2 regions of the Chromobacterium haemolyticum genome follow, and region 1 is predicted to be linked to the other one. Evidence: riboswitches for the same ligand, from Rfam matches in the RefSeq annotation. Region 1 holds a riboswitch; the other holds the start of a gene.

The links. Region 1 has a riboswitch for glycine ahead of gcvT (glycine cleavage system aminomethyltransferase GcvT). Riboswitches for the same ligand answer to the same signal wherever they lie in the genome.
Positions count from the first base shown of each region.
Region 2: linked by a shared signal. The riboswitch ahead of GYH29_RS08330 (trimeric intracellular cation channel family protein) and the one ahead of gcvT (glycine cleavage system aminomethyltransferase GcvT) in region 1 are both predicted to bind glycine.

Region 1 is NZ_AP019312.1:1,148,100-1,152,306, reverse strand. It holds gene gcvP (aminomethyl-transferring glycine dehydrogenase) at 1-612, opposite strand, end outside; gene gcvH (glycine cleavage system protein GcvH) at 736-1,122, opposite strand; gene gcvT (glycine cleavage system aminomethyltransferase GcvT) at 1,196-2,284, opposite strand; glycine riboswitch at 2,326-2,422, opposite strand; glycine riboswitch at 2,437-2,528, opposite strand; gene GYH29_RS05440 (dihydroxyacetone kinase family protein) at 2,774-4,207, shown strand, end outside.
Region 2 is NZ_AP019312.1:1,802,412-1,806,618, forward strand. It holds gene GYH29_RS08325 (aminoglycoside 6-adenylyltransferase) at 188-1,033, opposite strand; gene GYH29_RS08330 (trimeric intracellular cation channel family protein) at 1,260-1,994, opposite strand; glycine riboswitch at 2,192-2,373, opposite strand; glycine riboswitch at 2,375-2,462, opposite strand; gene GYH29_RS08335 (DUF3141 domain-containing protein) at 2,599-4,207, opposite strand, start outside.

The DNA of each region.
Region 1 (4,207 bases):
GCCCGCCTCTTCCGGGTGGCCCAGTACCAGCTCAAAGCCGAAATACTTGGCGCGGGTCCGCATCACGTCCAGGGTTTGCGGCAGCACGCGGCTGTCCACGAAGAACTGGCCGGACTTGGCCTTGGACACCCGGCGCGCCATCGCCATCGCCTCGGCGGCGGCGGTGGCCTCGTCCAGCAAGGACGCGTTAGCCAGTTCCAGGCCGGTCAGGTCGATCACCATTTGCTGGAAATTCAGCAAGGCTTCGAGACGGCCTTGGGCGATCTCCGCCTGGTACGGGGTGTAAGCGGTATACCAGCCCGGGTTTTCCAGCAGGTTGCGCAAGATCACCGTTGGGGTCAGCACCGGGTAATAACCCTGGCCGATGAAGGATTTGTTGACCACATTCTTGGCGGCGACAGCCTTCAGCGCTGCCAGCGCCTCGGCTTCCGGCATGGGGTCCGGCAGCTCCAATTTGCGGTTCAGGCGGATGTCGGCCGGCAGCGTCTGCGCCACCAGTTCGTCAATGGAGGCCACGCCGATAGCGGCCAGCATTTGCTCGCGCTCTGCGTCGGACGGGCCGATGTGGCGGGAGATGAATTCTTTGCGGTTGAAAAGTTCGGAGAGAGACATGAGTACGAGACCTTCTGTGCTTGCCGTCCGCGCCGCGGCTTTCGCGGCCAATCGGGTGTTGCTGGATATCCGGGCGAAAAAAACGCCTCGCGGCCAATCAGGACTGCGAGGCGGTTTTCACCATCAGGCGCCAATTTCCTTGGCGTAGGCGGCGGCGTCCATCAGGGCGTCCAGGTCCGCCGGATTCGCCGGCTTGATCTTGAAGAACCAGCCCGCCCCGTAGGGTTCGCTATTGGCCAGTTCCGGTTCGGCTTCCAGTTCCTCGTTGATGGCCAGCACTTCGCCGGCAACCGGACAGTAAATGTCGGAAGCGGCCTTCACCGACTCCACCACGCCGGCCTGCTCTTCCTTGGCCAGCTTGGCGCCCACTTTCGGCAGTTCGACGAAAACGATGTCGCCCAGCAATTCTTGCGCATGCTCGGTAATGCCCACGGTCACGGAACCGTCAGCTTCCAGACGCAGCCATTCGTGGCTTTCAACGTATTTGAGTTCGGCGGGGATGTTGCTCATGAGTGTCTCCAGTCAAATCCAGGTCTTAACGATTATTCCCGGCCGCGTCGCGCGGCCTGCCTGAGCGATCGGCTCAGGCGAAAACTTTCTTGCCGTTGCGCACGAAAGGCATCTTGACCACGCGCACTTCGGTCAAGGTGCCGCGCAGGTCCACCAGCGCCTTGTCGCCTGTGCCTGCCGGCACGCGCGCGATCGCGATGGAATGCTTGAGCGTGGGCGAGAAGGTGCCGCTGGTGATCACCCCTTCGCCCACCCCTTCCACCACCACTTTCAGACCTTCGCGCAGCACGCCGCGCCCTTCCAGTACCAGGCCCACTTGCTTGGTCTTCACGCCGGCGGCTTTCTGCGCCTCTAGCGCCTTGCGGCCGATGAAGTCGCGCTCTGCCGGTTCCCAGGCGATGGTCCAACCCATGCCGGCTTCCAGCGGGGAAACGGTTTCGTCCATATCGTGGCCGTACAGATTCATGCCGGCCTCCAGCCGCAGGGTGTCGCGCGCGCCCAGACCGATGGGCGCCACGCCGGCAGCCTGCAATTGTTGGAAGAAAGCGGCGGCTTCAACGCCGGGCAGCATCACTTCCAGGCCGTCTTCGCCGGTATAGCCGGTGCGGGCATAGAACCAGTCTCCTGCCGGCTGGCCTTGAAACGGCTTCAAGTTCTGGATGACGGCGGCGAGTTCGGGCTTGACCGAACAGACCTTGGCAATGGCTTGCGGGCCTTGCACCGCCAAGATGGACAGATCGCGTCTTACTTTGATGTCGACGTTGAAGTCCGCCTTGTGCCCTTCCATCCAGGCCAGATCCTTGTCGGTGGTGCCGGCGTTGACCACCATGCGATAGCCGTAGGAGGTCAGGTAGACGATCAGATCGTCCACCACGGTGCCGTCGGGCGTGAGCATGCCGGAATACAGCGCCTTGCCTTCGAAGCCCAGCTTGGCCACGTCGTTGGCGATCAGCCGCTGGAGCCAGGCCTTGGCGTCCGGCCCGCTGATGTCCAGCACCGTCATATGGGAAACGTCGAACATGCCGGCGTCGTTGCGCACAATTTCATGTTCTTTTAGTTGGGAGCCGTAATGGATGGGCATTTCCCAGCCGGCGAAATCGACCATCTTGGCGCCGGCGGCGATGTGGGACTCAAACAGGGGGGTGCGTTTCGGGGCCGTCATTGGTGCGTCCTTAGCAAAAGCGTGTAGTGTTGCTCTATTCCCTACACCCCTCTGTCCCTGCACCTGAGATTTTCCGGCCTTGCGACCGTTAGCCCCTTCGGTGGGCATCCGTGGACGCCGCTCTCCAGATTCGGCGAACTGGCTGCGGCCAGTCCGATAATGCAGTCCTTTTGCCTGAGCGATTGCGGGTGCGCTTGCGCCTTCGGCGGTGGCGCGGACGGCCACTCTCTCCTGCATGACGTGCCAGATTATGGTTGCTGGACCGGGCCTTGGCAAGCCGTGTTTATCTTCAACTTAAACAATGACTTAAAATATTCGAAACCGCAAATCATTGAACGGATATTGCTTCGTTTAAGATCGATTACGAACACATTTCACTTCGTTATCGATCACGCAATCGACAAACTCCCCCTCCAAGCAAAGCTGATCGTAAGATGACATCCATCTTTACCCAGCACGAGCTCTATCCGATATGGAAAGGAAACCGCGATGCGAAAACTAATCAACGATCCGCGCCATGTGGCGCGGGAAATGCTGGAAGGGCTGGCCGACACCCTGCCCGGCCTGGCCCTGCTCGAAGAGGAAAACGTCTTGCTGCGCGCGGATCTTCCGGCTGACGGTCAGCTCGACAAAGTGGCGCTGATCTCCGGCGGCGGCAGCGGCCACGAGCCCGCCCACGCCGGCTACATCGGCCACGGCATGCTGGACGCCGCCGCAGTGGGCGACGTATTCACCTCGCCCAGCGTAGACACCGTGCTGGCGGCGATCCGCGCCGTCGCCGGCCCTAAAGGCGTACTGCTCATCATCAAAAACTACACCGGCGACCGGCTGAACTTTGGCCTGGCGGCGGAGCTGGCCCGTGCCGAGGGCATTGCCGTCGACAGCGTGGTGGTGGCCGACGATGTAGCGCTTCGCGACACCGTGGAGCCGGCGCGCCGTCGCGGCATCGCCGGCACCGTCCTGGTGCACAAGATTGCCGGCGCGGTTGCCGCCAGCGGCGCCAGCCTGGCCGAGGTCGCCGCCGCGGCGCGGCAGGCGGCGGAACAGGTAGCCACCATGGGCGTGGCGCTGGGAGCCTGCACCGTGCCGGCGACCGGCCGCCCCGGCTTTCAACTGGACGACGACGAAGTAGAGTTGGGCCTGGGCATTCACGGCGAAGCCGGCGTACGCCGCGTGCCGCGCCAATCCGCCGACGCCTTGTGCGCGACGCTGCTCGACGCCATTGTCAGGGACCGCGGTTGGCAGGCCGGCCAACGGGTGGCAATGCTGGTCAACGGCCTGGGCGGCACTCCGCCGATGGAGCTCGCCATCGTGGCGCGCAGCGCGCTGGCCTCGGCGCGACGGCTCGGCTTGCATGTGGAACGGCTATGGAGCGGTAATTTCATGACCGCGCTGGAAATGCCGGGCTGCTCGCTGTCGCTGCTGGCGCTGGATGAGCAGCGCCTCGGCTGGCTGGATCAAGCCACCCAGGCTCCGGCTTGGCCCGGCTCCGGCCTTCTGCCGGCGCGACGCCAGCTGCGGCCGGCGCCGCCGCGCGCGGCAGCAGGAGCCCTCTCCATCGCCAAAGCCGACCCCAAGCTGCGCGCCGTGGCTTGGGCCGCGGCCAAGGCGCTGGACGCCGCCGAACCGCTGTTGACCGAACTGGACGGAGCGGCAGGCGACGGCGATCTGGGCGTCAGCATGCAGCGCGGCGCGGCGGCGATCCGCGCCTTGCCGGACAGCGCCTGGAGCGATCCGGCCACGGCGCTGCGCACCGTCAGCCAGGCCTTGCGCCAGGCCATCGCCGGTAGCTCCGGCCCGTTCTACTCGACAGCCCTGCTGCGCGCGGCGCGGCGACTGGACTCATCGAACGCGCCCAACCCGCTCGACTGGGCCGCGGCGTTCAAGGACGGCGTTGCCGCCATTGCGGAACTGGGCGGCGCG
Region 2 (4,207 bases), 650 kb from region 1:
CGCCTGGCGAGACGCGTGAGGGCCGCCGCGCCGCCGTTGGTTTAGAGCCTGTTTACGATCTCGCGAGCTAGAGCGAGACAAGGCGAAAACGAGCGAAAAAGCGGAATGTACGAGTGGTACATGAGCATTTTGAGCTCGTACTCACCGTGCAACGCTTCACGAAGCGCAGCAGACTTTGAACAGGTTCTTAGGTTGGGGCGCGGATCAAGTCGCGGATGCCGGCTTCCACCGCTTCCGGGTAGTCGAAGCCGGCGCGGGCGGCCACTTCGCGTGCCACTTGGCTGTATAGCCGCAGGGTGGCGTGGAAGGCGCGTTCGGCGTCGGCGGCGTCGAAGTGGCCAAACCCCTGTTGCAGCGCCTGCCAGTGTTCAGGCTCGGCCCAGTGTTGCAGCCGGGTGCCGATATGCCAGCAGTCCGCCGCCGCGCCGGGGTGGCTATGGGCATGCCATTCCAGCATTTCCAGCAGCAGTTCCTTTATGGTCCAGTCCCGAAATTTGACGACGAACAGTTCGCCGCGCGCCAGGTATTTGGGGATGTGAAAGGCTTCGAACCAGAATTCTTCCACCCGCTCGCGGAAGCGTTCTTCGCAAGGCAGGGCCGGCGCGGCGGGACGGCCATGCGGCGCGGGCAGGCCTTGGGCCACGCCGGTTTTGTCTAGCAGCACGCGGTAGCCGCGCTGGTACAGCGGGTCCAGCCCGTCCTTGCGCATGGCTTGCAGCCGGGCGGGGCCGGCCAGGGTGAAGTCGATTTTGACGCCGTCGGCGTAGATGGCCAGGCGGGTGGGCCAGGCTTGGCCTTCGCCCAGGCGCAGCACGGTGATCAGGGGGCCGATGTCGCGCAGCCAGCCGTCGTCCGTGGCCAGAGCCGCCGGGTCCGGGCTGATGATTTCCAGGTCCAGATCGGAATGGATATCGACGCTGCCGTCGTCGCGGGCAAAGGAGCCGGTGAGGATCAGCGCATCCACGTCCGGGCGTTGCTGCGCCCAGGCGATGGCGTTTTCCAAACGATGGTTTTGCGGGGCAAGGCTCAACATGCGAGGCGCTTTCGGCAGGGGCGGGTTTGGATAGGCCGCCGCCGGGCCGGGAAGTTCCGGCAGGCGGGGGCCTGCTGGTTTAGTGCCGCTAACAAAACTGCGCAGCGTACCTGAGCCAAGGCTTGCCGATGCAGAAAACGAAGTTTCTGCGAAGCTACAGTACAAGTGGTACGACAAGGAGGCGCAACGCAGGATCCGGAGTTTTGTTAGCGGGTCTTGGCCGCGCTTAATGCAGATCGTGCCGATACATGAACACCGGCAGCCGCCATTCGCGCCAGATGGCGGCCAGGCGGATGGTGAGGCCGACGGCGAAGCTGGCCAGCACGTTGAGATCGTGCGGCACGCCCAGTTTGATCAGGCCCAGGTAGAGCAGGGCCACGGCGAAGGAGACGCTGGCGTACAGTTCCTGACGGAAGACCACGGGCACGCGGTTGCACAGCACGTCGCGCAGGATGCCGCCGGCAATGCCGGTGATCATGCCGGCCATCACCACTACTACCGGGTGATAGTCCATGGACTGGGCCACGCCGCAGCCTATGATGGTGAAGGCGATCAGGCCCAGCGCGTCCAGCACCAGGAAGACGCGGCTGAGGCGCTTCATGTAGCGGGCCACGAACACGGCGGCCAGGCCGCCGGCGATGACGAGGCCGACGTATTCCGGGTGCTGGGTCCAGCCTATCGGGTAGCGGCCCAGCACGATGTCGCGCACGGTGCCGCCGCCCAGGGCGGTGAGGAAGGCGATGACGGTAACGCCGAATATGTCCATATTGCGGCGGCCGGCCGCCAGCGCGCCAGTCATCGCTTCCGCGGTGATGGCGATCAGATAGATCAGGGTAAGCATGTAGTTGCAGTGGTCAAACAGGCTGGCGCCGAGGTGTGCGGCGAAGCCAGGTGGGAAAATAGGTTGGCAATGGGCGGGCCATGCCAGGTGGCGCGCGGCCTGGGCAAGAGTTTCGAACACGGGTTTTCCTTGAGAGCTGGTGCACGATCTGCTGCGCTTCGCGAGACGCGGCGCGTACCGCTTCGAAATGCTCATGTACCAAGAGTACATTCCGCTTTCTCAGCTGTTTTCGCCTTGTCTCGTTCTTGCTCGCGAGATCGTAAACACGTTCTGAGCATGGCCGGCGGGCTGCGCATGGGCACGGCGCTGCCGGCATTGCCTCTCCCCTTGTCCTTTTACCTGAGAGTTAGATGACGGGCGCGGCCTGTGTGCGGGCTTTGCCGGATGTCACTTGCCCCTTCGGTGGGCGCTAAGGGCCGGTTACATAATCTGACGCGCGCTTGCTGAAGCGTAGCAGATGATGAACGGGCGCTTAGGGCCTCTCTCCAATCGGCTGGTATCCATGGGCTGCGGTACTGTGGCCTGAGCGATTATGGGAGTTTGCGTCTTCGGCGGGGGCCGTATGCCCCTCTCTCCCGCAGCAGGCAAGGATATTAGCGTTTGCTGTATTGTTCAGTCAACGACTGTATACATGGGGGAAGGCAAAAATGTTGCAGTGCGCCATCTTCACGAAAACGCCCGGACGGCGGCTAGGCTGTCCGGGCGTTTTCACGCGGGCTGCTTCTTAGTTGCCAGGCGTCTTGGGCTTGGCCGCGCCGTTGCCGGCAGCGGGTTTGCGCGTGGCCGGGGCTTTGGCTGCGGGTGCCTTGGCGGCAGGCGCTTTGGCGGTTTTGGCCGCCGCGGGCTTGCTTGAGGCCGGCTTGGCCGCAACCGGCGCGCTGCCGGCGGGTTTGGCGGCGGCGCTGGGCTTGTCGGCCGTCGCTGCTTTGGCCGGGGCTTTGGCGGCTGGTTTGCGCGGCGGCGCCGCTTTCTTGGCCGGCGCGCTGGTTTTGACGGCGGGGGCCGGAGCGGGAGCGGTTGCGCTTGTCGCTATGGGCTCGTTGGGCGGCAGGATGGCCGGAGCCGACGGCGCGCGGGTGTCCAGTTGCAGCGCGTGGGCCACTTGGTCCAGCCGCTGTTGTTGTTCCGGGGCGATGTCGCCGCTGAGCGCCAGCAGTTCGTGCGCCAGCTGCCAGGCCTGGCGGCGGCGGTGCTCTTCCTGCAGCAGCTTGGGCAGGCCGGCCAGCGCGCGGGCTTCGTCCAGCCGCACCAGGAAGACTTGCTTGCGGGCGATTTCTTTCAGCTGCATCAGGGTCAGCGGGTATTCGTGGCGGATGTCGCGCATGATGCGGCGGATGGCGTTGAACGGGCGCTCGTCTATGATGCCGCGGCCAATCGCCACGTAGGTGAGCAGGCGCACGAAGCCGTCCGCCAGGGTGCCGGTTTCGTAGGCGGGGTCCAGCGTTTGGCGCTTGAGTTGCAACCGTTCCCGTTTTTCCCAGCTGTCGCAGCGGGCGGCGCGGGCTTCGCGGGCCGGTTGGACGCCCACGGCGGAGGCCAGCCACGGGGATTCGTACACGGCCTTGAAGCAGTGTTCGGTGGCGGCGTCGCGCAGGTCGCGGTAGCGGTCCAGGCTTTGCGCCATCCAGCCGGACCATTGTTCTTGCAGCCGCCACAGCGGGTTGTCCGCGCTCACCGGATGGCGATGGGCGCGCACGTATTCGGCGGCGGGCTTGAGCCAGCTTAGCCAGGGGTTGAGCGGGGAGATCAGCGTGCGTTCCAGCCGCGCCGGGTTGAGTTGGCGCTGGCATTGGGCGCTGGCTTCGCTGCTGACGGCCTGGAGCGCGGGGGAGATGAAGCGGTTGTAAACGCCTTGGTTGATCTCGGAGACGCGGCGCACCACTTCGAAGGCTTGTTCGTCTTCGCGGCCGTCGTCCAGGGCCAGGATGTCGGCCACTTCGCGCGCTTCGAAACGGATGATGTAGCGGCCTTTGATGTATTCCTGACCGGGGGTGCCGGGGGCCACGTCTTCGATGATGGCTTCGTACAGGCCGGGGGCCAGCACGTCGATCAGGTCCAGCGCGCTGGCGAATTCGCTGTGTTCGCGGTTGGCGATGCCGGCGGAAACGAAGATGCCGAGGTGGCCCACTTTGTTGTGCAGGCAGTAGATGATGGTTTGTTCGTTGTCGCGGATGTCTTCCGCGTTGTCGTACAGGTCCGGTATCCAGTTCAGCGCCTGTTGCGGCGGGGTGATGTTGTCGCCCCAGGAGGCGAACACGATGATGGGGGAGCGGATGTTGCGCATGTCCACGCGGTGCTGGTCGCTGCTGACGATCTTGCCTTCCACCAGGTGG